DNA from 2 places in the Bradyrhizobium sp. UFLA05-108 genome. Region 2 is predicted to be linked to the other one. Evidence: riboswitches for the same ligand, from Rfam matches in the RefSeq annotation. Region 2 holds a riboswitch; the other holds the start of a gene.
The links. A riboswitch is a leader RNA that binds a small molecule or an ion and turns the genes downstream of it on or off. The one in region 2 is predicted to bind cobalamin.
Positions count from the first base shown of each region.

Region 1: another riboswitch for cobalamin. It lies ahead of metE (5-methyltetrahydropteroyltriglutamate--homocysteine S-methyltransferase); the one in region 2 lies ahead of SO140_RS01955 (TonB-dependent receptor domain-containing protein).

Region 1 is NZ_JBANAZ010000062.1:9,233-23,704, forward strand. It holds gene SO140_RS34100 (alpha/beta hydrolase) at 1-326, shown strand, start outside; gene SO140_RS34105 (Rieske 2Fe-2S domain-containing protein) at 420-1,025, opposite strand; gene SO140_RS34110 (hypothetical protein) at 940-1,143, opposite strand; gene metE (5-methyltetrahydropteroyltriglutamate--homocysteine S-methyltransferase) at 1,187-3,517, opposite strand; cobalamin riboswitch at 3,622-3,846, opposite strand; gene prpB (methylisocitrate lyase) at 3,880-4,803, opposite strand; gene prpC (bifunctional 2-methylcitrate synthase/citrate synthase) at 4,815-5,996, opposite strand; gene SO140_RS34130 (MmgE/PrpD family protein) at 6,036-7,553, opposite strand; gene SO140_RS34135 (acyl-CoA thioesterase) at 7,462-7,980, opposite strand; gene SO140_RS34140 (short-chain fatty acyl-CoA regulator family protein) at 8,157-9,566, shown strand; gene SO140_RS34145 (hypothetical protein) at 9,570-10,070, shown strand; gene SO140_RS34150 (Lrp/AsnC family transcriptional regulator) at 10,325-10,801, opposite strand; gene SO140_RS34155 (PilZ domain-containing protein) at 12,049-12,375, shown strand; gene SO140_RS34160 (hypothetical protein) at 12,380-12,637, shown strand; gene SO140_RS34165 (hypothetical protein) at 13,059-13,325, opposite strand; gene SO140_RS34170 (hypothetical protein) at 13,695-13,889, opposite strand; gene SO140_RS34175 (hypothetical protein) at 14,191-14,472, opposite strand, start outside.
Region 2 is NZ_JBANAZ010000002.1:146,633-161,104, reverse strand. It holds gene SO140_RS02000 (sialidase family protein) at 1-905, shown strand, start outside; gene SO140_RS01995 (SDR family NAD(P)-dependent oxidoreductase) at 910-1,590, shown strand; gene SO140_RS01990 (alpha/beta hydrolase domain-containing protein) at 1,672-3,624, shown strand; gene SO140_RS01985 (response regulator transcription factor) at 3,743-4,168, shown strand; gene SO140_RS01980 (response regulator transcription factor) at 4,172-4,834, opposite strand; gene SO140_RS01975 (LysR family transcriptional regulator) at 5,244-6,128, opposite strand; gene SO140_RS01970 (ring-cleaving dioxygenase) at 6,261-7,199, shown strand; gene SO140_RS01965 (alpha/beta hydrolase) at 7,199-7,852, shown strand; gene SO140_RS01960 (PepSY domain-containing protein) at 7,859-9,307, opposite strand; gene SO140_RS01955 (TonB-dependent receptor domain-containing protein) at 9,320-11,686, opposite strand; cobalamin riboswitch at 11,804-12,003, opposite strand; gene SO140_RS01950 (histidine phosphatase family protein) at 12,079-12,651, shown strand; gene cobT (nicotinate-nucleotide--dimethylbenzimidazole phosphoribosyltransferase) at 12,658-13,716, opposite strand; gene cobF (precorrin-6A synthase (deacetylating)) at 13,752-14,472, opposite strand, start outside.

The DNA of each region.
Region 1 (14,472 bases), on a different contig from region 2:
TGCCATTCCCGATCTGGCGCGAGGCGTTCATCAACGATGCTGACCTGGAGCTGGCGCAGCGTGCCTACGACATCCTCAATCCGCATCCCCTCAAGACGTTCAGCGACAAGATCGTGCTGAAGACCAACCCGGCCGAGATGCAGCTGGCGAAGTCCTACATCAACTGCACCGAGGATACCGCGCTGCCGCACGGCTATCCCTGGCATCCGCGGTTGTCGGAGAAGCTCGGGCTATTCCGACTGGTTCAGGTGCCGGGCAGCCACGAATTGTGCTTCTCCGATCCGGCCCGGCTGGCGCGCGCGATCATGGAGGCGGGGCGGGATTAAACTTGCTGCGTCGCGAGACCCTGACCGGATCGCTCCGAGATAGCGAGGGCCGACCTTTCCGGTGGTTCGTCGGTGCAGGATGGTTCATGTCCATCAGGTTCTCGTGCATGAAAGTGTAATGGCAATTGACGACCCGTCCGAACCGTCGCGTCTTGTAGGCGCGATCCGCGGCGGCGCTAAGCGTCGTGGGCAGCGGCTTGGCGGCAGGTGGCCCGGCCATACCAGCACGACGCCATCCAGCTCGCAGCACGGATAGGCGCGCACGCCGTTGGGAAGCCCTTGCCGAGATAGGGAACGTCGACGCAGCGACCCGCAGCGACCCGAGGAGTCGTAGCTCCTGCCGTGATAGCAGCAGTGCAGGTGGCCATTCCTGACAACGCCCTTCGACAGCGGAACCCACCGGTGGGCGCAGCGATCTTCCAGCGCAAACAGATCGCCATTGTCGGCGCGAACAATGACGATGGGCTCGCCCGCAAACGAGGAAGCAAAGGCAGATCCGCGATTCACCTCATGCGACCACGCCAGGGGGTACCAGTGATCGGGTGCGAGCCGATCTTCCGAAGGTCGGCAGACACCGGACTTGCGCCGATGCCGGCAGGGTTCGTTACCGGATTCACGAAGCGGACACCTCCGATGTACCGAGGTGGATGGCGAGGATCTCTTCGGGAGTCTCCCGAACCTCGATCCGCTGCTCCCCACTGCCGACGAACTCCAGCATCGTCTTGTCGCCATCGCGCCACATCCCGCCGATTAACGAGAAATTGACGTGATAGGGCTTGCCGCCGCCAAAACGGGTGCATTTGATCCAGAAGCGCATCGGCAGTCTCCGTGCAGGAACGGGAGGTAAGGCTACGTCGGCATCAAGACGCCTTGCGCAATTCGCGTGCGGCGGCGACCATGTTGACGAGTGCAGGTCGAACTTCTTCCCATTTGCGGGTCTTCAGGCCGCAATCGGGATTGATCCAGAGCTGCGAGTCCGACAGTCGCTTCCGGGCCAGCGTGATGAGATCCCGCATCTCGCTGGTCTCGGGGACGCGCGGCGAGTGGATATCGTAGACGCCCGGGCCGATGTCGTTCGGATATTTGAAGCTGGTGAAAGCATCCAGTAGTTCCATCTTCGACCGCGACGTCTCGATCGAGATGACGTCGGCGTCCATGGCCGCAATCGCGTCGATGATGGCGTTGAACTCCGAATAGCACATGTGGGTGTGGATCTGCGTGGCATCGGCAACGCCGGTCGAGCAGATGCGGAAACTCTCCACGGCCCAGTCGAGATAGGTCTTCCATTCGGAGTGACGCAGCGGCAGGCCCTCGCGAAGCGCGGCTTCGTCGATCTGGATCATGGTTGCGCCGGCCTTTTCGAGGTCGGTGACCTCGTCGCGGATCGCGAGCGCGATCTGGCGGCAGGTGTCGCTCCGCGGAAGATCGTCGCGCACGAATGACCAGTTCAGGATCGTCACCGGCCCGGTGAGCATCGCCTTCATCGGCTTCTTCGTCAGCGACTGCGAATAGCGCCACCAGTCGACCGTCATTGGTTTTGGCCGCGAGACATCGCCGAACAGGATCGGCGGGCGGACGTAGCGGGAGCCGTAGGACTGCACCCAGCCATACTGGGTGAAGACGAAGCCGGAGAGCTGCTCGCCAAAATACTGCACCATGTCGTTGCGTTCGAACTCGCCATGGACGAGCACGTCGAGCCCGATCTCCTCCTGCCAGCGCACCGTGCGGGCGGTTTCCTCCTTGAGGAACTGCTCGTACTGCGCGTCGGTCAGCTTGCCCTTGGCATGCGCGGCGCGGGCATTGCGCACGTCCGCGGTCTGCGGGAACGAGCCGATCGTCGTCGTCGGGAAGGCCGGAAGGCCAAAGCGCTTGCGTTGGATCTCCACGCGGCTCGCAAAAGCGCTGGTACGACGGCGCATGGCGTCGTCGATCGCCGCCATGCGTTTGGCGACCGCCGCGTCGTGGATCTTGGGTGAGATCTGGCGGGCTTTCGCGGCCTTGTCCGAAGCGGCGAGGGCATCGGCGACGCTGTCATCGCCTGCGAGGGCCCTCGCTAGCGTGGACAGCTCGGCGATCTTCTGCACCGAGAAGGCAAGCCAGCTCTTGACGTCGGGATCGAGGCCGGTCTCAAGCTCGAGATCGATCGGCGTATGCAGCAGCGAACAGGACGGCGCGATCTGCACGCGGCCGGCGCCGAGCCTGGCAATGATCGGCTTGTAGCGGTCGATCAGCGCCGACAGGCTGGAGCGCCAGACGTTACGGCCGTCGATGACACCGAGCGAGATCACGAGGTCGGCGCGGGCGCCGGATTCGACCTGGCTCAGCTGCTGCGGCGCGCGGATCAGGTCGACGTGCAGCCCGGCTACCGGGAGCGCCAGAGCGGTTGCAAGGTTGTCGCCGATCGCGCCGAAATAGGTGGCGAGCATGATCTTGACGTTGGGCACGTCCTTGGCGAAGCGCGCATAGGCGCGCTGGAGTGCGTTCCGCTCGATCTCATTGAGATCGAGCACCAGGCAAGGCTCGTCGATCTGGACCCATTCAGCGCCGCGCTTGGCGAGCTCCTGGAGAACGTCGACATAGACGGGCAGCAGGCCATCGAGCAGCGAGATCGGATCGACCGCCGCGTCATGGCTTTTGCCGAGCTTCAGGAAGGTGACGGGACCGACCAGCACCGGACGGGTCTGATAGCCGAGCGCCTTGGCTTCATCGTACTCCTGGATCACCTTGCGCGAGGAGAGCTTGAAGGTCTGGCCCTTGTGAAATTCCGGAACCATGTAGTGGTAGTTGGTGTCGAACCACTTGGTCATTTCCTGCGCTGTTGCACCATGTCCATGATGGGCGTGACCGCAACTCGCGTCGTGTGCGTCGCCCTGTGATCCGCGTGCCATCGCGAAATAGGTCTTGAGCGAGACCAGGCCGCCCTTCCAGCCGTAGGCATCGGGGATGGCGCCAACCATGACGCTGGTATCGAGCACCTGGTCGTAAAGCGAGAAATCGTTCGACGGGATGATGGTTGCGCCGAGCGATTTCTGGCGTGCCCAGTTGGCAGCACGGAGCCCGGCTGCGGTTTCGAGAAGTTGCTGCTCGCTGATCTTGCCGGCCCACAAACCTTCGAGTGCGAGCTTGAGTTCGCGGCGTGGCCCAATACGGGGCGTGCCGAGCGTTGCGACTGGTAGTGAAAGAGAAGTCATAGCTTTAACCCCATTTTGGTGGGGGCAAAAGGCCATGGCGGACGCTGGCAGGCAGCCGCGGATGCGGCAGCTGCTTGGCGTACCACCGGGACACCCCGCCCGTGGACGATTATGTTGTCGGGGCAGGTCTCCTGGCTCGCGGGTCGTCGCCTGCACCCGGGCCTTCCCGAAGCTTTCGCTTCAGTGACACGATTGGATGCGAGCTCGCCGCTTACAGTTGCGGGGGCAGCGCCGGCATTGCTTCAGTCCGAACGGACCGGGAGCGCACCGGCTTCCCTCTTAGCTCCAGATCAAGCGGGACCCGGAGAACCTCGACGTTTTCGATTATCTGCATCGATGGGGTGCCGTCAACCTCTCGCCGTTCACTTGCGCTGTGGCATACCGGCCGGAACGACCGTTCTTACGATCGATGAATCCAGTGCCTCGTAGTCGTGCAGTCCAATCGTGGCGTAGAGCTCCGCACGCGTCTGCATGCGGTCGACGAGCTTATGCGTGCCACCATCGCGCGAAATCGCAGCATAAAGTTCTGCCTGCGCTTTGTTCGCCACGCGCAACGAAGACACCGGCCAGATCACCATCGCGTAGCCCATCGCCTCGAACTCGGCGGCTGTGAAGAACGGGGTCTTTCCGAATTCGGTCATATTGGCGAGCAGGGGTACGCCAGGCATACGCTCGGCAAAGGCGCGGAACATCTCGGCAGTGTTAAGCGCTTCGGGGAAGATCGCGTCGGCACCCGCCTCCATATAGAGTTTGGCACGGGCAACGGCGCCATCGAGGCCTTCGCTTGAGGCCGCATCGGTCCTGGCGATGATCACGAGATTGCGACGAGCTTTTGACGCGGCTGCCACTTTGGCTGCCATATCATGTGCATCGGCAATTTTCTTGTCGTTCAAATGACCGCATTTCTTCGGCAAGCTCTGGTCTTCGAGATGAAGCGCAGCTGCGCCGGCATCCTCGAACACGCGCGTGGCATGCATGACGTTGAGTGCCTCGCCGTAGCCGGTGTCCGCATCGACGAGAAGGGGCAGGCCCGACGCGCGGACGATCTGGCGGATGAAGAAGGCAACTTCATCAACGGTGATGATCCCGAGATCGGGCAGGCCCATCGATGCTGTCATCGCGGCACCCGAGAGATACAGCGCCTCGAAGCCGGCCGCTTTGGCCTGGAGCGCCGCCATGCCGTTATGCGCGCCAGGAAGCTTCAGAATGCCCGGCTGCTTCAGGAACGCGCGGAAGCGGAGCCCGGCAGGCTCTTGCGGCAGATCGGCGGCAACGAGATAGGGCATCTGGCAGTTCCTCAGGCGGCGCGGACCGACGAGCGCAATCCGCTGCGCTGTTCGAGCGGCACGAAAGTCAGATTCTCCGGACCGACGTAATTGGCTGACGGACGGATGATCTTGTTGTCGATACGCTGCTCGATGATGTGGGCAGCCCATCCCGACGTGCGGGCGATCACGAACAGCGGCGTGAACATCGCGGTCGGCACGTCCATCATGTGATAGGACACCGCGCTGAACCAGTCGAGATTGGCGAACATTTTTTTAGTCTCCGCCATCACGGCTTCGATCCGGTCGGCGATCTCGAACATCTTCATCGAGCCGGCCTCGCGCGACAGGCGGCGCGCGACTTCCTTGATCACCTTGTTGCGGGGGTCGGCGATCGTATAGACGGGGTGGCCAAACCCGATCACGACTTCCTTGGCGGCGATCCGGCGGCGGATGTCGGCGTCGGCCTCATCGACGTCACCATAACGCTTCTGCACCTCGAAGGCGACTTCGTTGGCGCCGCCGTGCTTCGGCCCGCGCAACGCGCCGATCGCGCCTGTGATCGCCGAGTACATGTCGGCGCCCGTGCCGGCGATCGAGCGAGCCGTGAAGGTCGAGGCGTTGAACTCGTGCTCGGCGTAGAGGTTGAGCGAGGTGTGCATGGCGCGGACATGCGAGTCCGACTGCTTACGGCTGTGGAGGAGATGAAGGAAGTGTCCGCCGATAGTGTCGTCGTCGGTCTCGACGTTGATGCGTCGGCCGTTCTGGGAAAAATGATGCCAGTACAGCAGCATCGAGCCGAGCGAAGCCATCAGGCGATCGGCGATGTCGCGGGCGCCAGGATGGTTGTGGTCGTGTGCTTCCGGCAGCACGCAGCCGAGCGTTGAAACGCCGCTGCGCATGACGTCCATCGGATGCGCCGCGGCGGGGAGGGCCTCCAGGGCAGCCTTCACGACGTTCGGCAAGCCGCGCAGGCCCTTCAGCTTGGCCTTGTAGGCGGCAAGCTCAGCCGGCGTCGGCAGGCTGCCGTGCACGAGCAGATGGGCGATCTCCTCGAATTCGCAGGTCTCTGCGACATCGAGGATGTCATAGCCGCGATAGTGCAGATCGTTGCCGGTGCGGCCGACGGTGCAGAGCGCGGTGTTGCCGGCAACGATGCCGGACAGCGCAACCGACTTCTTGGGCGCCGGCTTTGAAGACACTTCGTTCGTCATGATGCCAATCCCTTGATTTACGAAAGCGCTGAGTTAGCCTTAGCGGCCCGACCAATCGAAGATGCCGGTCGATCCCTTAGCGCCGAGCTGCGATGATTCGACGGTGAAGGTGAGCCCGATGAGATCGCTGGCCTTCAGCTCGGGCAGGCCCTCGACCAGGCCGAGCAAGCGATCCTGCTCGGCCGGTGCGATGACGCCGTCGGCGAGGCTGCGGAATTTTGCGACATATTGCGGCCGCGCGAACGGGCGCGCGCCGAGCGGGTGCGCATCCGCCACAGCAAGCTCGTCGCTGACGATGGAGCCGCCCTTGAGCGTGACGACGACGCGGCCGCCGAACGCCTTCTGCTTGGGATCGTGGCTGTGATAGCGCTGTGTCCAGGCGGGATCTTCAACCGTCGAGATCTTGTGCCACAGTGCGACGGTCTCGGGACGCGCCGCTCGCTCCGGGGCGTAGGACTTCTGGTGATGCCAGCCGCCGTCTTCGAGCGCGACCGCGAAGATGTACAAGATGGAATGGTCGAGCGTCTCGCGGCTGGTCTTCGGGTCCATCTTCTGCGGATCGTTGGCGCCGGTGCCGATCACGTAATGAGTGTGATGGCTGGTGTGGATCACGATGCTTTCGATCTTGGTGGGATCACCGATCTTCGGGCCCATCCGGCGCGCCAGATCGATCAGGGTCTGGCTCTGATACTCCGCCGAATGTTCCTTGGTGTAGGTATCGAGAATGGCCCGCTTCGGCTCGCCCTTCTCTGGCAAGGGGACGACGTATTGTGCTTTCGGACCTGACAGCAGCCACGCGATAAATCCATCTTCGCCCTCCCAGGCGGGCGAGGGCGCGCCTTCGCCGCGCATGACGCGGTCGACCGCCTCGATCGCCATCTTGCCGGCAAAGGCCGGTGCGTAGGCTTTCCAGCTCGAGATTTCGCCCTTGCGCGACTGGCGCGTAGTGGTGGTGACATGCAGTGCCTGCTGTACGGCCTGATAGATCGTCTCGATTGGCAGGCCCAGCGCGGTGCCGATGCCGGCGGCGGCCGACGGGCCGAGATGGGCGATGTGGTCGATCTTGTGCTCGTGCAGGCAGATGCCCTTCACCAGATTGACCTGGATCTCATAGCCGGTCGCAAGGCCCCGGATCAGCGCGGCGCCGTCGAGGCCGCAGTTCTGGGCCACTGCCAGGATCGGTGGAATGTTGTCGCCTGGGTGCGAATAGTCGGCGGCGAGGAACGTGTCGTGGAAGTCGAGTTCGCGAACCGCAACGCCGTTGGCCCAGGCGGCCCATTCCGGCGAGATGCGCTGGACTTGCGGCAAGCCGAACACTGTTGCACCGGGCTTGAAAGGGTGCGTGACGGCCTGGGCGCGTGCGCTCGCCACCGGCCGACGCGCAATGGAAGCCGCGGCAACGGCGGCGTTGTCGATGATGCGGTTGCCGATCATCTCGATCACGGCCGGCTCGACCGCGACCGGATCAGAGGCGACCTCGGCGATCTTCCAGGCGAGCTGGTCCGCCCGTGCCAGATGCTCGGAGGACTTGTAGGTGCGGACGTTGTGCGATTTCACGATCGGGAATCCTCAAGGCGTTGTTGGAAGAGAGCGAATGGATCGGCGTCGGCTTTCCGGCCGCGTCGACCGCGGCCATCTCGAACGAGCCCTGCATGGCGATCCGACGAGAGCCGGCGGCGAGCGTTTCTGCGACGATCTCGACCGCGACCGTCATCGACGAACGGCCGACGCGTTCGACCTGCGCGGTTAGTTCGACGAGTTCGCCGACGCGGACGGGCTCGTGCAATTGCCCTTGTCGGAGGTCGCCATCACCACCGCACAACGGGCTCGGCGGTTGGCCGCGACAAATGCTGCCTTGCCCATCAGGCTCAGGGCGTTGCCGCCGAACAAGGTGCCACAATGGTTGGCTTATTCGGGGAAGACGACCTCGACGAAGCGTGTCGGCTCGTTCGGGTCCGGCGGCTGGTTCGAGAGCGGCCTGCATGGCGCGATATCCGATGACCCTTGTTCAAGGACCCTTGCAACTCGGTCTGCTGTTCGCAATATCTGCAAAGCCAAAACCCGCGTATAGCACTGAAAAGGTGAAGCTTTGCGAAGCCGAGGTCGTGAATTTGCAAAGTTTGCAAAGTCGACAGGGGGCGCCGGATGAAGAAGGCATTCATGGGCGTGCGCGTGAAGCGTCTGCGCGAGCAGCGCAGATTGACACAGCAGGCGCTCGCTTCGGCCATTGGAATTTCCCTGAGCTATCTCAATCAGCTCGAAAACAATCAGCGGCCCCTCACCATCGCTGTGCTGCTCAAGCTCAACGCCGCCTTCGGCGTCGACGTTCAGTTGTTCTCGGAGGATGACGAAGCCCGGCTCGTCGCCGATTTGCGGGAGGCGCTGTCCGATCCCGAGATCGGCGAGACGATATCGTCCGCTGAGCTGCGGGAGCTCGCGCTCAACATGCCGGCGCTGGGGAGGGCCGTGGTCAGCATCAGTCGCCGCTATCGGCAGGCGATCGAGCAAAGTGCGGCGCTCGCGGCGCGGCTCGGCGAGGATCGGCAGGCTGAGACGGCAATCCTGCGGTCGACGGCCTACGAAGAGGTGCGCGATTTTTTCTATGCGCACCACAACTACATCGCCGAGCTCGATGAAGCTGCCGAACGTCTGGCGCAGGACTTGGCGCCGTCGGACGCGATCACTCCCGCCATTCTGAGCGACCACCTCCGGGCCAAATTCGACGTCACGGTCCTGATCGGTGACGCGGCTGACGATGTCCATCGCCGTTACGATCCGCAGAACAGGACGCTGCATCTTTCGCGCAGGCTCGAACCCGGGCAGCGCGCCTTCCAGCTCGCGACCCAAATTGCTATGCTCGGCCTGGATCGCGAACTGGGTGCGCTCGTCGATGCTGCGGGATTTACCAATCAGGAGACGCGCGGGCTCGCACGCATCGGGCTTGCCAACTATTTCGCGGGCGCGCTAATCATGCCCTACGGGCGATTCCTGGCCGAAGCGAAGCTGCAGCGCTACGACATCGACATGCTCGGTGAAGTCTTTGGAGTCGGCTTCGAGACGATCTGCCATCGCCTGAGCACGCTGCAGCGGCCGTCCGCGCGCGGTGTGCCGTTCTTCTTCATCCGCGTGGACCGCGCGGGAAACATTTCGAAACGTCAGTCGGCGACAGATTTTCACTTTTCGCGGATTGGCGGCACTTGTCCGTTGTGGAACGTCTACGAGGCGTTTGCATCGCCCGGTCGCATCGTGACCCAGTTCGCCCGGATGCCCGACGAGCGAGCGTATCTCTGGATTGCGCGGACGGTCTCCCACAGGAGCGGTGGTTACGAATCCCTCAGCAAGACCTTTGCCGTGGCCCTCGGATGCGACGTCAGGCACGCGGGAGAGCTTGTCTATTCAAGAGGATTGGACGTTCACGACTCTGCGTCAGCGGTCCCCATTGGCATGGGATGTAAGGTATGCGAACGTATCGATTGTCCACAACGCGCTTTTCCCCCGGTCGGGCGTTCCCTGATGATCGGCGAGAAACAGTCGCTCTTTTCGCCATATGCAGCGTCCAAATTCCAATGACGCATGCGCGAGGAATCCGCCCATATCCGCTATCTGGACACATCTGACGTTGCCGCGCATCTCGTCGGCTTCTTTCCTTCTGAGCATTTGACTGCGGGCAGCACGCACAAGGCAAATCAGGCAATTAGGCTGGTCAAAGCGACGTTTCGCGACGAATTCAAATGCCTCGTGACGCAAGTCAAATCGGGCATCGTTATCGAATGCCCGGAGGCGACTGAGTGTGCAATCCTGAATTTATGCATTGTCGTCGAGCAAAAACTGGAGCGGCTGAAGAACGAGCCGCTCGCCGCCAAGATGGTCGAAGAGATTCTCGCGGTCTCCAGCGCCGAGCTTCGTCGCTGGTCAAAGGACGGTCGCATACCAACCAGCGGCCGGGCTTTTTTCGGCCAAGGCAGGAAGCAGGTTGGATTGTTTCTTTACCCGCCTGAGGCGATTCGCGAATTGTCGTCGCGTCCTGATCAAATCATGCAATGGCGAAATCAGGATCGGCAGCACCGGCATTGAAGAGGGATTGCCCGCGTAGGGCCGGGCTCGATGAGCGCACTATGGGCGGCGTGGTCGTTGGAGGTCGACAGTTCAGTCACCGACGCATTTCGGTAAGGGAAAGCAATCATATTAGCCTGTTGCCGCTGCACAACAGCAGGAGCTTGAAACGACAGATCGAGCTGGCGCATCAGTCGGAGCCCTTCGGCCCTTCGCCTAGGCCCGACCACCATCTGCCACCTTGGGGGGACGAGACATCTTTCATGAGCGTGTCGTCAGTCGGCGAAGGGAGGCTCCACTGGAATGGCAAAGCCCGCCTTCACCCGGTCCATGACGACCATGGTTTTGAATCCTTTGATATGGAGGTTTTTCTGTAAGAAACGGCGGGTGAACTGTTCATAATCGTCCATTGTGCGCGCGGTAACGTAGAGGACGAAGTCAGCCTCTCCGGTCACATAGAACCCATTCACAACCTGAGCCGAAGTCTTGATGGCCTTTTTGAACCCGTCAATGATCTCCGAGCTCTCTCGCTCCAGGCTCACGAGCAAAAGCGCCTGGATGGATCTGCCGACCGCTTTTGGCGAAACGATCGAGATATCGGCTTCGATGATGCCCTCCGAACGCAGCCGTTTCAGACGGCGCTGACACGCCGTAGAAGAAAGGCCGGCGAGTTCGCCGATGGTTTCCGTCGTAAGGCGGTTGTTCTTCTGCAGGATCTCCAGGATGCGGGCGTCGATCCGATCGTACCGCATAGTTGGAGGCCATGCTTTGGAGGTGAGCTTCACCACGAAAGATCCTTGCGGGTAGAAAACGTCTCTTGAACGATGCCAAGTCGCGAAGGCACCTGCATCGGCTGATCGCGCTGTGACGCTCTCAAGCGCTGCAACTTCCATGCCGGAGCAGCCCTAGCAGAAGCCGCGGAGCTCACATGCCTGAAGCCTTGTGTCCCGAGCAACGAGAGTTCGCTGTCAGCCGACGCGGCGACCCAGGACCGCCGAGGAGGGACGATCACAAACGATGATTTTCGCTCTCAGACCTGCTTCAATCGCAACCGCATCCAGCGTTCTCGCGGCCTGCTTGAAACGGCGCTCGCTTAGCACGAGCTCTCATATGTTCAAATAGGCTTTTCTCAATGGGGTCGTGCTTCCGAAACCAGAAGCGCGATCATTGTTGTTCGGCGTTGGAGCCATCCACAAACGAAAGTTCAAGGTCGATCGCCGATAGCGCTATCACAGCGGGCGGTGCTTCCTGAATCTGCATAGGTTGGCGCTTGCTCTGCTTGTGACTATCGGATCGTTTGTGGCCGATACGAAAGCCGAATCGAAAGTTATGAAGCGATGTAGGCGAAGACGGGTAAGAAGCAGAAGCCGTTCTAAGCCCGGGTAATACCAACATCACTTTTATACACCGCGCGCGATCAAGCTCGCGTTCCGAATCGATGAGTACACCGAGCTGCGTGACCCCTTGCCAGCGGCATCATCCGCCAACGCACCCTGCAGACGCCAACATGTCGTAATTCGCTCGATGCCTTAGACCGTCAGCACCGGCTCATCGGGGTGGCATATCGGCGCTGGCAGGATCGACTAGAAAAGTCGCCCCGGGTGTTGTTACGCTGGCGAGTTCGAAGCCCTTGCACTCCGGAGCTGGCGAATTAGCGTTACTAATGTCGAGACGCAGTTTCTCTTCGCAATTTCTCGAAATGTGCGTTTTTTGTGCGTAACGCCTTTGGTCGTGCTCAAATCTTTCCGAATGGAAGTAATAGCCGAAACGAAATACCCTTCGCACTATCCCGATATTCGTACAACGCATTGTGCGTCGGCTCGCCGATAGTTACGTGCTGGTAAGGGTTGTTAACTTGCGCTTGGTAATAGGCTGACTGGTTCGATTCGCGTCATCGTTTTTTAAGATTAAGCCGTCGAGGGAGCCGTTTTGGTTCTACGGCACCGGTTAAGTTTTCAGAAGATTTTTTCAGGGGGGCGGCCGAGGTCGCTTTAAGTCTATGGGTTGGGATCAGCGAAAAGCCAAACGCGTTCAGCTCGATCATCGATATCGCGCAACTTTGGTAGGCGCCGACGGCACATGGCGCCGCAATTGCGTTCTCCTTGATGTTTCCCAAACGGGAGCACGGCTTCGGATAGATGGATCGCCTGAAGTCCTCAAGGCGCGGCAGTTCTTCTTGCTGCTTTCGACGACGGGGTTGGTCTACCGCAGATGCGAGTTGGTCCGGCTGGACGGCTCCGAAGTCGGAGTCGAATTCGTAATGAGCCGGACTCGTGGTGAACGCGCGTTGCATTCCGACAGGTCGCCTAGCTCTGCCGCGGATTGATTCAATGGAATTGATTTGCTCGCGCAGTATACCTGCGCTGGATACGGAGTCCCTTTTGCCTTTCGAAGCCCGGGAGGCGCTGTTTCGCGATCACCACGGATTTCTTCTATATCTCACCAAGGGGTTATCCCGTTCTGCCTTTAACGAGGAGAGGCTTCTTCGTCTTGAGGCGCGGGAGGCGTTGATCTGGCTGAATGAGATGCCGGAAGAGCAAGGTTGGTTTGGCGTTAGCTTGGGCGGCACTCTTGCGGCAATTGCCTAATCGTAGGTCCTGGGATGCCGGCTTTGAGAGGCCGCCGCGCTATGAGACGAAATTGCTTTCTAAGGATATTGAAAAGAAACTGTCCGCGTGGCGCCGCCAAATCACAAGACTTCGGATGTAGATCAAGGGCCAGGAGATCCTGATCGAAGCCCTGAGTACGAAGGTCGCGATCTCGAAAAGAAGCCCGTAATCATCCGGCAGAGACGTTCGTCTGCCTCGCGTGCAACCCATGCTCTTTTAAATTCGTCAAATTTCGAAAACAGGTTGCCTTTCGAGGTGCGGCCAGATTGAACGGAAATCGATCCTTCCGTTCCGCTACGTGTAAATTTCTTTTGTGATCTGTAGACGTTAGCTCCTGAGTCCACGTTGACCGCGGCCGAATGTTTCCTTCGACCGACGCAGCGGTAGGACGGGAGGAGCATTATTGCAGTGTCGGCTTAGCGGCCTGCCCCGCCTTCGCCAAGAGCCAATCTTCGACTCGGCGGATTTTGCTCAATAGTTCGGCGGCGTCGGCACGATCGCGAGCATAGTAATTGACGACGCTGCATGTCAGAAGTGCAATGGCAACTGCCGCGTCCGTAACGTCTTCGTCCATAAGCACTGCCGCCATCGTTTCGGCCAGCGTCTTTGCGCGTGCAAGCTCATCGCCTGAGGGCTTCGCTAGCATGGGCGGTACAGGTTCTGTCATGCGACCTCGCTGTGAGCCGAGCAGATACATTTACCACTTTATTTCCCACGCAATCAACCTTTGCGTGTACGAGGTTCAAACGCTTGCCGCAACTGATCTCCTCAAGTTAGCGCTATCAAGTCACTCGGCTGACCTCACAACATTGTGGAGAGGAGGATCTTTTCTGTTACATTGCGGGAGTTAGTTTATTTCATTGTGCAGATGCCTCAAGTCGATGTCAGTTGTAGATCTAGTTCCTGAAATTCCCGAATGGTTCTGGCAGATACGCTATGACCCGAACCACGACGCAGACTCGCCAACGCTGTTGGGAATCGAAAGCGGGGCAAACTGCCAAAACTTCGCCTACGAATTGCTGCGGCATTTCGGCCGTTACGTTCCCAACTTGCGGTCAAGCGTGGAACAGAATACACGATCGAGGTCGATCAATATCAGCCACTCGATCTTCTGCTCTTCAACCGGAATCAGAGTGCCTGGGGCGCCCATGTTGCCGTCTACACGGGTAACGATCGGGCAGTCCATTTGAGCCGAAGGCTCGGCCACTTGGCTGTATGGCCGCTTGCGCATTTCGCGCAGTGTCCAGAATATCAGGTGCTGGTCGGGGCGAAGCGGGCTATAGCTCTCGCGTCCGGTCGCTAAGCTCTAGAAGTCGGGCACTATAAGGCGAAGCCCTACACTCCAAAAATGCGGCGAGCGACATCTGTTAGTTCGCCTCGTTGCACGGCGCTCCTAGCCAACGAAAATAACCAGCCCGTAGTGGCGCCGGGAGGAATCCAGATGCCGACACTCGATCCTCTCTACAATATCTGTATCGAGACCAAGCTGACATTCTCGCAGCTTTTCGGTCACTACGCCACATCGCTGACAGCTAAAATATCTTCCCCAACAGGTACCCGAGCGCGCCGATCGTCCCCTGCATAGCCATTCCGATCAGGCTGTCCTTCAGCTTCGTCCCATACTGCGTAATGACGGGGTTCAGGAGCGCCACCAGTACATCGACGTGAACCCGCGTGGCCTTCAACAGGGACCGGGCGGCTGAAACTTCGGCCTCGCGCTGTTCTTTCTCCAGCGGATCGTCGAAGTCGTTGGCCTCGCGGATTGCCTTCTCCAACTTCTCCATCGCTGCGTCGGCGTCAGTATACTCCTTGCT
Region 2 (14,472 bases):
TCCCTGCCCCGGATGGCGCGCTCTGGCTGATCTGGACGGCGCAGCTTGCGGGAAACCAGGACACGGCCTTCGTTCGCAGGCGCCTGTCGCGCGACCACGGCCGGACCTGGGGCCCGATCGAAACGCTGTTCCCGGAGCAGCGCGGTCGCGGCACCTTCATCCGCCAGCCGATCGTGGTGCTCGACAATGGCGACTGGCTTTTGCCCGTCTTCTATTGCCACAGCACGCCGGGACGGAAATGGAACGGCGACGAGGACACCAGCGCAGTGAAGATTTCCTCCGACGCGGGCGCGACCTGGCGCGACGTGGACGTGCCAGGAAGCCGCGGCTGCGTACATATGTGCATCGAGCGTCTTGACGACGGCTCGCTGCTCGCACTGTTTCGAAGCCGCTGGGCGGACAACATCTATCAGAGCCGATCCACCGATCACGGCCGCACCTGGTCGGCGCCGGTTGCGACCATCCTTCCGAACAATAACTCCTCGATACAGTTCACGCGGCTTGCCGACGGACATCTCGCGCTCGTCTTCAACGACTCCAGCGCCAATGCCGCGACCGAGCGCCGTCTGTCGCTCTACGACGAGATCGAAGACGAGCTGCCGCCCGTGATCGCCGGCGACGGCAAGACACACGGACGCACCGCGTTCTGGGGCGCACCGAGAGCGCCGATGACGCTCGCCGTCTCGGCCGATGGCGGACGGAGCTGGACGAAGCGCGACGTCGAGACTGGCGACGGTTACTGCATGACCAATAATTCGCGCGACCAGACCAACCGCGAGCTGTCATATCCGTCGATCAAGCAGACCGCCGACGGCGCGCTTCACATGGCCTTCACCTTCCATCGGCGGGCGATCAAGCATGTGCGCGTGACGGAGCCATGGGTCACGCACGCCGTCGGGGACTAGGACGATGGGCGGGCGGCCCCACGCACTTGTGACAGGCGCAAGTTCCGGCATCGGCGCCGCGGTCGTCGAACGCCTGCTGCGCGATGGTTGGCGCGTCACCGGCATCAGCCGCCGCCCCGCACCTCTCGACCATCCGGCGTTTGATCACCTGTCGCTTGACCTCGGGAACGTCGATGCCATCGCGCCTGCTCTCGCAGGCATCGCACCGACGGCTCTCGTTCATGCCGCGGGCGTCCTTAGGGTCGGCCAACTCGGCGCGCTCAACCATGACGACGGCGCGGCGATGTGGCGGCTGCATGTCGATGTCGCCGAGCGCCTCGCCAATGCACTGGCGCCGCGTCTACCCGAGGGCGGGCGCATCGTTTTCATCGGCAGCCGGACCGCATCGGGCGCATCCGGCCGGGGACAATATGCTGCGACGAAAGCGGCGCTGGTTGCGCTCGCACGCTCATGGGCGGCTGAGCTCGCGCCTCGTGGCATCACGGTGAACGTCGTAGCGCCCGCCGCGACCGAAACGCCGATGCTGAACGACCCGACGCGCGCCAATGTGACGCCTAAACTGCCGCCGATCGGCCGCTTCATTCGTCCCGAGGAAGTCGCCGCCAGCGTGGCGTTCCTGCTCTCGGCGGAAGCTGGCGCAATCACCGGGCAGCAACTCGTGATCTGCGGCGGCAGCTCTCTCTGAGCGCGACGCTCGCGCACGGCTTGCCAGATCGATCCGGCCACGCTCTACTCATCATGTCCTGACTCTGGGAGGAGACACGACATGATACGCTACGCCGCTCTCTTGAGCGGGCTGATCGCCCTCGCCTGCTCCACGCCCGCCAGTGCAGAGATCACACGGTTCAACGTCCTCGATCGCACCACCTCCGCCCTGCAAGGCCGCAGCTTCGGGCCCGCCGGTCAGGTCGAGAAGATAACCGCGAGCGCCACCATCGCGCTCGATCCGGCCAATCCCCGCAACGCCGTCATCACCGATCTCGACCGTGCGCCGCGCAATGCTGACGGCAAGGTCGAGGCCACCAGCGACGTCGTCATCCTCCGCCCTGCGCATCCGAACGGCATCCTGCTGTTCGAAATACCGAACCGTGGGCGCAGGCTGATATCAGCCTGGTTCGACAACAGCTCGATCCAGGGTAGCATCCGTCTCGATCAAGCCGACGACGCGGGCCGCGGCTTCCTGTTGTCGCAGGGCTACACGCTGGTCTGGGCGGGCTGGCAGGCGGACGCACCCACAGGCGCCGGCATGCTTGGAATCCAGGTGCCGGTCGTCGCGGGCATCACCGGGCCCGTCCGCGAGGAATGGAGTTTTGGCGACACGACCAATCCGCATCGCGCGACACTGAGCTATCCCGTTGCGGACCGGGCAAGCGCACAATTGTCGGTGCATGCTCGCGCCGACGATCCGCGCCAAACTCCACCGGAGCTCAAGCTCAGCTTCATCGACGACAAGACGATCGAGATCACGCGCCCGGCCGGCTTCACCTCGGATGCGCTGTACGAGCTGACCTACACGGCGCGCGACCCGAAAGTGACCGGAATGGGTCTCGCCGCAATCCGCGACGTCGCCGCCTTCCTGAGGCGCGAGGGCGGCCCGACCAATCCGCTCGCGGCCGACGGCCAGAGCGGCATCTCGCGAGCGATCGGACTTGGCATCTCGCAGTCCGGCCGCGTGCTGCGCGACGTGCTTTATTTTGGGATGAACGAGGACGAAGCCGGACGTCTCGTGTTCGAGGCGATGATGCCGATCATTCCCGGCGCGCGGCGCAGCTTCACCAATGACCGTTTTGCCGAGCCGGGTCGCAATCCTGGGCCTGAGTTCGACCGCCTCTATCCCGTGCTGCGTTTCCCCTTCACCTATGCCGTGACGGAGGATGCGTTCACTGGACGGCGCGACGGACTATTGCTCCGCTGCAGCCTGACCAACACCTGTCCGCGCATCATGCAGATCGATTCCGAGTTCGAGTTCTGGGGGTCCGAAGCGAGCTTGCTCGTCACCGACACGCGCGGGCGCAATCTGGAACCGCCGCCTGAGGTGCGGCTCTACATGGTTGCAGGCAGCCCGCACGGCAATGTCGCGACTGCCGTCGTTACACACAGGCCGACCTGCACCCTGCCTCTCAATCCCGTGTATGGCGGCCCCGCCTTCCGCGCGCTGCTCACCGGCTTGCAGGCGTGGATCACCGAGGACGTGGCACCGCCGGCAAGCCGCTACCCGACACTGGCGCAGAATACGCTTGCAGCAGCCAGGGACGTCTATCCGGTGCCGATCCCGGGCCTTGGCTATCGCGCTCAGTATGCGCGCGCGGAGGCAATTGAACAGGCAGCTCCGTTGCCGAAGGTACACGGAGAATACCCGCTCTATCTGCCGCGCGCCGGCGCTGATGGCAACGCGCTGGCTGGCGTCCGGCTGCCATTGCTTGCTGCGGCTCGCGCGACCTACACGGGATGGAATGCGATCGCAGGGGCAGATGGCGGACAAACGCTGTGCACCCAGATGGGCGGCACGCTCGCCTTCGCCAGCACGCGCGCAGAGCGTCTTGCGGCCGGCGACCCCCGCCCCTCGATCGAGGAGCTTTATCCCACGCCGGATGCTTATGTTGCCGCGGTCAAGGCCGCAGCCGTGCGCATGGTCGACGATCGTCTGCTCCTTCCCGAGGATGCAGCCGATGCCGTCGCCGCGGCGCAAGCCGGCACGCTGGCCCGACTTGCGCCCTGACGGCGCGTGCGCGGGCGTATCGCCGGCAAGCCGACGGCGCCCGAGTATACATCTGTATAGTCGCCGCGGTTGGTCGTTGGACCTAAGCTTGCGTTAACGGTCTTATGCGGGATCATCATTGTCGTCTCGCGATTGCCCGTTTTCGGGATTACGGATCGTGCAAGTACCTCATGCAGGACGACTCGTTGCGATCGTAGACGACGACAACTCGGTTCGTACCGCGGTTCGCGGGCTGCTGCGCTCCATTGGTGTTTCTGCGGAAGTCTTTGCATCTGCGGAGGAGTTTCTGCGCTCCGCGAAGATGGATCAGGTTGGCTGCTTGGTCGTCGACGCCAATATGCCGAACATGAGCGGACTTGATCTGCACCAGACGCTGCGCAGCCAGGGAAATTCGATCCCCACGATCATCATAACCGCCTACCCGAGTGACCATGTCCGGGCTCGCGCACAGCAGAATGGCGTGCATTGCCTGCTCACCAAGCCGTTCAACGAGGACGATCTGCTCAGCGCCATTCGCAACGCTCTGGCTCGAGCGGGTCGGTGACCGTCAGGCCACCTTGCCGCTGTCGTTCGATTTTCCCAGCGCGAGAAGAATCCGGTCTGCCATGCGCGACAACTCGGGCAGTGACTTCGCATGCATCTTTCGCATCACCTGGCCGCGATGAACCTTGACGGTGATCTCGCTGAGGCCAAGCTCCGCCGCGATCTGCTTGTTCAGACGGCCACTCACCACCAGCGCCATGACCTCGCGCTCCCGCGGCGTCAACGTTTCGAAGCGGGCCTTCAGCTCAGCGCTGATCTTCTCCTGCTCGAGCCAGGCGCGGTCGCGGGCATGGCCAAGCTGGATCGCGTCGAGCAGGTCCTGCTCCCGAAATGGCTTCGTCAGGAATTCGATTGCGCCGCCCTTCATCGCCTGGACGGACATCGGGATGTCGGCATGGCCGGTGATGAAGATAATCGGCAACTGCCGCTTGCCGCTGCCGAGCTCGCGCTGCAGCTCGAGTCCGCTTTGTCCCGGGAGGCGCACATCCAGCACGAGGCAGGTCGGTCCTTCGGGCCGCCCCGCATCCAGAAACTCGCTGACCGAACCCATCAGGCTGACCCGGAATCCCGCCGACCGCAGCAGATTGCCAAGCGATTGCCGTATGCTCGGATCGTCGTCGATCACGACCACTGTCGCGGGTTGATCCTTGTCCTTGGGCTCCGTCACAAGCGCACCTTGACACGTGCTTCGACCAAGGAGTGTAGCGGGCACCCCAAGACGAGGGAAGCGGGCGATCAGCGCACATTGGCCGTCCATCCCCGACCTTCCGGTGACATAGACTGAACCATTCAGTACGCTCGGCTATGCCATCGTATAGCTAGCGAAGCGAAACGAATTCAGTAAGTTAGTAGCATGAGTAGCGAAACCATATCACTCGTGTTCCCGGCGCTCGGCGTTACGATGCTGATCGCCGCGATCGTCCTGCTCGCCGGCGTGTAACGCGCCTCGACGGAGCACCTTCCGGCAGACGCCAAGCGCAGGCAACCTCGGCAGTCATTGAGCAAACGTCAGCGCGCGACCGCGGCTCTGCTACGAGCCATCCCCTGCTGCGTTGCATCGAAACCCGTCCGGCGTATCAACCCTCGAACCGTTCCACCAGAAAATCGATGAACAGACGCACCTTGAGTGCGAGATGGCGTGTCGGCGGATAAAGCGCGTAGAGCGCCAGTGGAGGCGCATGATAGTCATCGAGACAGGTCCGAAGACGCCCGGTCTGCAAAGCGTCCTCGCCGATGAAGACGGGGAGCAAGGCGATTCCCCGCCCGGCCACCGCTGCATCGCGCAGCACCTCGGCATTGTTGACGCACAGCGTCCAGGACGGCTGGATCCAGTGATCGCCGTCCTTGCCCGACAGCTTCCACTGGTTGCCGGTGGAGAGGAATCCGTAAGTGAGGCAGTTGTGATCGCGCAAATCGTTGGGATGCGATGGCACGCCGTGGCTTCTGAAGTAATCCGGTGAAGCACAGATCACACGGGCGATCGGCGCGATCTTGCGCGCGATCAGGCTCGAGGATTCCAGATCGGCAATGCGCAAGGTGACATCGAGACCGTCCTGGAGCGGATCGACATTCTCGTCGCTCAGCACGAGCTGGATGCGAAGCTCGGGATAACGCTGCATGAACTCGGCAATCGCCGGCCCGAGCCGAAGCGTACCGAACGACATCGGTGCATTGACCCGCAGCAATCCGCGCGGTGTAGCCTGCGACTGAGTGACGGCATGGTCCGCGGCCTCGAGCTCGCCGATGATGCCCAGCACGCGCTCAAAATAGGCTTGGCCGTTTTCGGTCGGGCTGACGCGGCGCGTGGTGCGGTTCAAGAGCTGCACGCCGAGCTCGTCCTCGAGTTCGCCGACATATTTGCTCACCGCGGATCGCGACAATCGCAGCGCCCGGCCCGCTTCGGAAAAGCTGCCGAGCTCGACCACCTTCGCAAAGGCCCGCAGGCCTGCCAGCTTGTCCATTCCGGCACCGTTTCAATTGTCGCCATTTCATAGACAGTGATGCCATGAAACGCCAGATTGTCTTTGAAATGGAGCGGAACGATATTTCCAGCATGACGAGCCGATAGGGCTCACACGCAATGGAGACAAGTTATGGCCGGCCTTCACCACGTCACCGCGATTTCCGGTAACCCGCTGAGGAACCTGAAGTTCTACAGAGAGCTTCTGGGCCTGCGGCTGGTCAAGAAGACCGTGAATTTCGACGATCCCGGCACCTATCACCTCTATTATGGCGACGAGAGCGGCACCCCCGGCACCATCCTCACCTTCTTCCCTTGGGAGCATGCGGCACCGGGCCGGGGCGGCGTCGGCCAAACCCAGCAAACCGCTTTCCGCGTACCTGCACGCTCGATCGGCTACTGGACCCATCGCTTCATCGAGAAGGGCGTCGCGCATGAGGCGCTGGAGAAGCGGTTTGGCGAGAGCGTGCTGTCCTTCACCGACCCCGACGGCATGAGCCTCGCTTTGGTCGGCGTCCCCGGTGCCGAGAACGAGCGCGCCTGGAGCAACGGCGACGTTCCGACCGAGCACGCGATGCGCGGCTTTCACGGTGTGACGCTACTGCTCGATGATGCCGCCAAGACCGGCGCCATCCTCACCAATGTGCTCGGCTTCGAGGCGGCCGGCGGCGAGGGTTCGATCAGCCGCTATCGTTCGCCGAACTCAGCCGGCGGCATCGTCGATATCTATGAGGCCAAGGGCTTTCTGCCCGGCCGCATGGGTCGCGGCTCCGTGCATCATATCGCGTTCCGTGCCGCTGACGATGCGACTGAGGCGGAGATGGCGCGTAAGCTCGTGACCGAGCACGGCATGCAGCCGACCGAGCAGAAGGACCGCAACTACTTCCGCTCGATCTACTTCCGCGAGCCCGGCGGCATCCTGTTCGAGATCGCCACCGACATTCCGGGCTTTGCCGTGGACGAGCCGCTCGCCACGCTCGGCGAGGCCTTGAAGCTGCCGCCGTTCCTGGAGGCACATCGCAAGGACATCGAAGGCGTGCTGGCCCCGCTGGGCGATGAGGAGGCGGCGTGATGAGCCAGCTCTCTTTCATCCACCGCTTCGAGAAGGGCACGCGGCGCGATCTTGCGCCGCTGCTGCTCCTGCACGGCACGGGCGGCGACGAGAACGACCTGATCCCGCTCGGCCGCATGGCCGCCCCTGACCGTGCGCTGCTCTCGGCGCGCGGACAGGTGCTGGAAGGCGGCGCGCCGCGCTTCTTCCGGCGGCTTGCCGAGGGCGTGTTCGACGAGGCCGACGTGGTGCGCCGCGCGCATGACCTTGCCGACTTCGTCGATGCCACACGCAACGAGTACGGCATCGCGGCGCCGGTGGCGCTTGGCTATTCCAACGGCGCCAACATCGCGGCGGCCATCCTGCTGCTTCGACCGCAAACCCTGCGCGGTGCCGTGCTGCTGCGCGCGATGGCGCCGCTGGCAAGGCCGCCCCAGGCCGATCTTGTCGGCAAGTCGGTGCTGCTGCTTTCCGGCCAGCACGATCCGATCGTCCCTCCCGGCAATGTCGGAGGCCTTGCCAGGACTCTCGCTGCATCTGGCGCGCGCGTGGAGAGCCGCGTGTTGCCGGTCGGCCACCAACTCTCCCAGCTCGACGTCAATCTGGCGCGCGAGTGGCTGGCCGAGGAAGGATTGTCCGACGGCTCACGCCGCAACGAAGCCGCGAACGCGTGAGGTCTGTCACGGCCGCAAGATCCCGGCGCCGATTGTGTAACGCAATCGGCGCCAGCCGATGACAATGCCGGTGAGCGAGAACACGAAGCCGAGGGCACACAAGCCGACGATCAGAACGCTACGCACGTGCGCATGCGCCAGCAGAATGGGAAAATCCAGCGTGTGCAGGGCGCTGTAGAGCCAACGATAGACCCGTCGCGACGAATCCAGCTTTTGCAGCACTACGCCGTTCGAACCGTCGATGTCGAACCAGACGTCGCCGCATCGCGTGCGGTAGACGGGTCCACCCGGCAGCAAAGACGATGCAGGATACTCATCGGTCGCACTGACCGGTGCTGGAACGCCACAACCGTCCCAAAGACGCTCGGTCACTCCTGAGATATCGCGAGGATTCAGGAATGGCTGTTGCTCGTCCGGTTTCGAATCCCCTGCCCTGACCAGGATCTGCCTGTCGAGACCGACGCGGTCGCGCCGGTAGAAGCTGCCGTTGAAGGCGAACCACTCGACCTCGCGGGTCGATGGTGAGATGGGCGGCCAGTTCACCGTCGCAAGCGCGGACCAGTCGGGCACCGCAGAGGCGATATTCGCTTCGGCTTGCGTCAACTGCCCGCGTGAGAACAAGCGCCCGTGGTCCATGGACAGCCAGCCACTGAAGATCCAAGTCAGCACGAAGATCGTCGCCAAGAGCCCGATGACGTGATGCAGGGCATGCCAGCCGCGATAGGGTGAGCGCATTCGCCCTTTTTCAAGCCTGAACCGCGCGATGCCCAGCGCAGCGCCAAGCACGGCTGCGATCAATGCGAACAGCGAGAGGCTCCAGACGACCCCGTCCCACAGCGACCAGTTGCGCCTCAGCACAGTCGGATAGATCCAGTGCACGACGCTGCCGATGAAATTCCATCCGCGCTCGCGCCGCATCGTATCCAGGACGATCTCGCCCGTGACCGACGATACGTAAAGCTCCGTCCCATCAGCGTCGGCGAGTGCCACGCGGAACAGCGGCCGATGCCGATCGAAGCCGTTTGGCACGCTCCATTGATCGTACTCGGCAAGCGCGACGACCGACGCGCGGGCAACATCAAGCCCGCGCCGTGGCGCATGATCGGTCGCGATGGCAAGTGCAACGTCCGGCGATGTCACGGCGGCGTCGGCGCCGTCCGTTGCGCGGATTGCATGCGACCGCGAAGGCCCCATGACGACGTAGACTGGACCGTCGCTCCGCCGGATCAGCCGCACGCGCGCAGCGTCGGACAGTCCGCTCGCCGCGACGGCGTCCGACGGCCCAATCCCCGCAGCCACGTTTCCCAGTGGTGCGAGACTTTCGACGCGTTCCGCTTCACTCAATGAAGGAAACGGAACGAAGTGCATCACGATTCCGCTTGCGAACCACATCGCAAACAGCAGGCAGAACGCAATTCCAAGCCAGCGGTGCAGCAGGATCGTCGCGCCCATCATGCGATCATCACCTTACCACTTGAACGCGGCGGAGATCTCATAGGTGCGCGGCGCGCCCAGCAGAACCTGATCGGGGTAGAACGGATCGCCCCAGACCGCATAGCGCTTGTCGGTGATATTGCGCACGCGGAACGTCAGACGCGTCTGCTCGACGGCGGCGAAGACCGATTTCGGGATGTCGACGAATGCGTAGACGTCTGCGATCGTGTAGGCGTTCAGCGTCACGGTGTTCGCATCGGTGTTGTAGCGATCGCCGACGTGACGTCCGACGACGCCGAGCTCCACCGGCCAAGGTGTGAGGAAAGGTGTGAAGAAGCGATAGGATGCGCCGGCATTGGCGACGATGCGCGGCACGTTTGGCGGCGTATTGCCGGAGAACGAGCCACCGGCAAAATTGTAGTCGGCATAGCGTGCATCGACATAGGCGATATTGCCCCACAGCCGCATGGCGTCCGTCACGCGCACGGCACCGGCGAGCTCCACGCCCTTGGACTCCTGTCGCCCGGCAATGTTGAGCTGCATGCCGCCGGCGGCTGCATAGACGTTCTTGCGCAGGATGTCGTAGGCCGAGAACGACCATTCTGCCCGATTGTCCCAGAACAGATGCTTGACGCCGGTCTCGTAGGTGCGCGAGGTCGTCAGGTCGAGCGGCTGCGTTGGTGCGAGCAGGAAGATGTTGTTGGCCGAGACGTCGGCGCCGGTCGCATACTGGCTATAGAAGGTCAGGCCGGGCACCGCTTCCCAGGTGTAGCCGATGCGGCCGGTCACCGGCGCCCAGTCCTTCGAGAACGGGAAGCCCGCCTTCTCAAGACCGCCGACGTTGGTCGAATTGCGGTCGAGCCCGATATGCTCGACGCGCAGGCCGCCGATCAGCGCGAAGCTTCGGGTGATCTTCAGCCGGTCCTCGAACGACAATGCTTCGTTGTCGATGCGCGCCGTCTGCTGCTGCGTCGTGAGCGGGCCATAGTAACCACGCGCGGGATCGACCAGCGTGACGAGATCATGCGGGAAATTCGCCGCGCCCGGCCGGACGAAATCGAGATCGCTCGCGGCGAAGGTCGTCACCAGGCGATTGTCAAAACCTGCGATATTCGCATCCCAGGTCAGGTCGGTGACGTTGCCGACCAGCCGCTGGCTGTGCGCCACATAGAAGCGCTCGCGATCGACCAGGTTTGAATTGGCGTTGAACGCCTCGACCTCGTTGTTGAACCACGTACGCTCGGCACCATAGCCATAGGTCTGGCTCTTCAAGGTGAGGCCCTGCGCGAGCTTGAGCTCGAAGCCGCCACGCAGCCACACCTCCTGCGCCGCGTTGCGATTGTCGAGCACATTGTAGTTGGTGTTGAAGGTGCGGTCGTCGATCGTGACGGGGCCGAGATTCGACCCGTTGTAGTTCGAGACGTAGCTGCCGGAGACGATGCCGGCTGTGGCGTGCGACCCGCTGTAGGCGATCGGCACCAGCGGAACGCCCCAATAGGCCTTTGAGCGATCCTCCCTGTATTCGATCGCGCCCCAGAGCTTGAGATTGTCCGAGACGCGATAGTTGAGCTGGCTCGATACATCGAGCGTCTTGGTGCTGGTGTCGTCGGCAAAGCCATTGAGCGAGGACCGGCTGACGTCGAACCGATAATCGAGACCCTGCACATTGGTGCTGCCACCGGAGCCGTAATAGCTGCGGTACGAGTTCAGCGAGTCGTACGAAAAGAATGCCTCGTTCTGGACCGGCCCGGTGTGCGGCTGCTTGGTCACGAAATTGACCGCGCCGCCGCTGGCGCCCTCGCCTGACATCAGCGAGGCCGGCCCCTTCAGAACCTCCACCGCTTCCAGATTGGCCGTGTCCATGATGCGCGAGGTCATGTTCTGCGGGCCGATCTTGATGCCGTTGTAGAGAGTATTGATCTGACTGTTGGTGAAGCCGCGCATCGAGAAGGCCGAAGGCTCCGCCGGATTGTCGCCGGCGGTCACGCCGACCGTGCCCTGGGCGACGTCCGAAACGGTCCGGTAGCCCTGCTCTCGGATCGTCTCGGCCGAGATCACCTCGACGGTCGCGGGCACCTCACGCGCAGTGAGGCCGAGACGCGAAGCGCTTTCAGCCACTGCATTCGTGTTGAGTGGTGTCTGCGTCGCGTGAACGGCCGGCTTTTGCGAGGTCACGGCGGTCGCCGTTCTGTTCGGCGCCGCGCGCCGGGCGCTTCGCTCATTGCGTCCGCCCGGCTTGGCCGGCTTGCGGCTTTGGTCGGCCTGGCGGACCTCGACCGGCGGCAATTGCTCGCGGACTTGCTGCGCAACGGCTGCGGAAATATCGACGAAGATGAACGGCGTGAGAATGCTGGACGCGCGCAGGAATTTGCGCGGGTAGCCGGTGCGGGCGGAAGACATGGTTCGGACCTCGGTATGACGTCAGTGGCACGTCACAGCGAACCAAGTCTCAACCTTCGGCGCAGTTCTCGCCTCCAGCTAAGCCAAATGTCTGTACTCCCCGACCGACATCTTCGCGTGTGACCACGGCTGACGGCAGGTCTCCTGGCTCGCGGGTCGTGACCTCTTCGCCGCCTTCCCGGGACCGAGAGCCCAGTGGCTTGTGACGAAGGATTCTCCGCTTACAGTTGCGGGGGCAGCTACGGCATTGGGGAAAATCCCCGCACCGCATTCCCTTTTCATCCCCGGATGGGGAAACCGTCGCGAGCATCTATGATTAGGAGCGACAGAGAGTCAATGTGCTGGCCGCGGCATTCTTGTCGCAGCGGTGCAAACGTCTGTGGAGATGCTGAATGGAGGGGAACACCTTCCTCTGGTTGGTGAGACATGCGGTCGTCGATGGCGTCGCGGGGACGATCCACGCCATGGATGCGCAGGCCGACCTCAGCGACCGGACGCGTTTGGACGCGTTGCGACGGTGCCTGCCGCAGGGGGCCGCGAGCTACGCGAGCCCGGCACGACGGACCGTCGACACGGCACACGCGCTCGGGCTCGATCCGATCCTCGTGCCCGGGTTCAGCGAGCAGGATTTTGGCGAATGGACCGGACGACGTCACGACGATCTCGCCGCCTCGGGCGGCGAGCCCTACGCGCAGTTCTGGGCCAATCCAGCGCACGCGAGGCCGCCGGGCGGCGAAAGTTTTGAAGATCAGATCGCCAGAACCCGTGAAGGCCTTCACCGCATCGAAAGAGGACCGGCGGTCCTCGTCGTCCATTCCGGCACCATCCGCGCTGTGCTGTGCATCGCGCTCGACCTCGCCCCGGAGGCGGCGCTGCGCTTTGCGATCGAGCCACTCTCGCTCACCCACATCGACCGGCTCGCGAACGGCTGGCGCGTCGTCTCGGTCAATCAGACGATCGTTTGAGTGCTATCAGGAGGGACGATCCGGAACATTGGCCTGCGCGAACGTCGCCATGCCATTGTGCAGGGCGCAGGCGAGCCGCACCAGCGGCAGCGCGATCGCGGCGCCCGATCCCTCCCCGAGCCTGAGATCGAGGCTGACCAGCGGCTGAACGTTGAGCGCGCGAAGCACCAGGCGATGACCCAGTTCCGCCGACTGGTGCGACGGCAGCAGGAACGGTTGACATGACGGATTGAGGCGCGCGGCCGCCAGCGCAGCAACCGACACGATGAAGCCGTCGATCAGGGTTGGAACACGCCGCTGTGCAGCCGCGATGATTGCGCCGCAGATCGCCGCGATTTCGAGGCCGCCGACTGCGCGCAGGACCTCCTCCGCAGACGCGCCCGTCTTCGTCAGGCCATGCCGTGCAAGCGCAGCGTCGATCACGCGCGCCTTGCGTGCACGCCCTGCGGCATCGACACCGGTGCCGCTACCGGCGATCTCGTCGGCGCTCACCCCGAGCAGGCTCGCCGCGATCGCCGCCGACGCCGTGGTATTGCCGATGCCCATCTCACCGAGGATGAGGAGATCAGGCTGCTTCGCCGCCGCACGCGTCACAGCGCGCTGTCCGCATTCGAACGCAAACACCAGCTCCGCCGGCTCCAGCGCAGCTTCCACGCTGAAATCGCGCGTGCCGCAGCGCGGCTTGTCCGCGACAATCCCCGCGACCACCGACTGTGCCAGCGAGCCGGCATCGACGACCTCGAGACTTGAGCCCAATTCACGCGCCAGCACCGAAATCGCAGCGCCGCCGGCGGCGAAATTCGACATCATCGCGATCGTGACTTCCTGCGGATAGGCGGAGACGCCCTGGGCGACGATGCCGTGATCGCCGGCAAAGACGATGATCGGCACGCGCGCGGCGCGCGGCTGCTCCGTCTCCTGCAGGCCCGCAAGGTCGATCGCGACCTGCTCGAGCCGACCGAGCGCACCGGTCGGCTTGGTCAGTTGCGCCTGCCGCGCCATCGCCGCCTCGCGGTGCGAGGTCGAGATACCCGGGCATTTCTCGTAAACCCAATTGGGGAGCATGTCGTCCTGCCTCCGTTCACGCGACTGCGGTCGCGTCACACGCTGCGTTTGAGAATGTAGCTGTCCATGATCCAGCCGTGCCGTTCGCGCGCCTCCTGCCGTGCGGCGACGATGCGCGGACCGATCTCGGCCAACGCACCCGACATGACGACCTGATCGGGCATGCCGAGATAGGCGCCCCACCAGATCTGCAGGCCTTGCGGATCGAGCGACTGAAACGCCGTGCCGCCATCGAGCATCACCACCACGGTGTCGGCTCCGTCAGGCCAGCCGCCTTCGCGCAGTCGCCGCCCTGTCGTGACCAGGAAAGGCGCGCCGATATCGTTCAGCGGCAGCGCATGCGCCGCGCACAGCGCCTGGATCGACGTGATGCCGGGGATGACTTCGATCGCGGGCAAAGGATCAAGCCGTCGCGCGATCCTCAGGGACGAGTCATAGAGCGACGGGTCGCCCCAGATCAGCAACGCAACGCGGCCATCATGTGCGAGATGTCCCGCGATCGCCTGCGACCAGGTCGCAGCAACCGCACCATGCCAGTCGTCGACGCCCTTGCGGTAGTCAGCTTCGCCGGCGTCACGCACCGGCAAGTCGAACTCCGCGATACGCGTCTCTTTGTTGGTGAGCACATCGGCGCAAATCGTCCGCCGCAGGTCGGCGAGATCGGACTTCTGCGTCCCCTTGCGCGGAATCAGCACGAGATCTGCCGCATTGATGGCACGGATCGCGGCAAGCGTGAGCTGCTCGGGATCGCCGCAA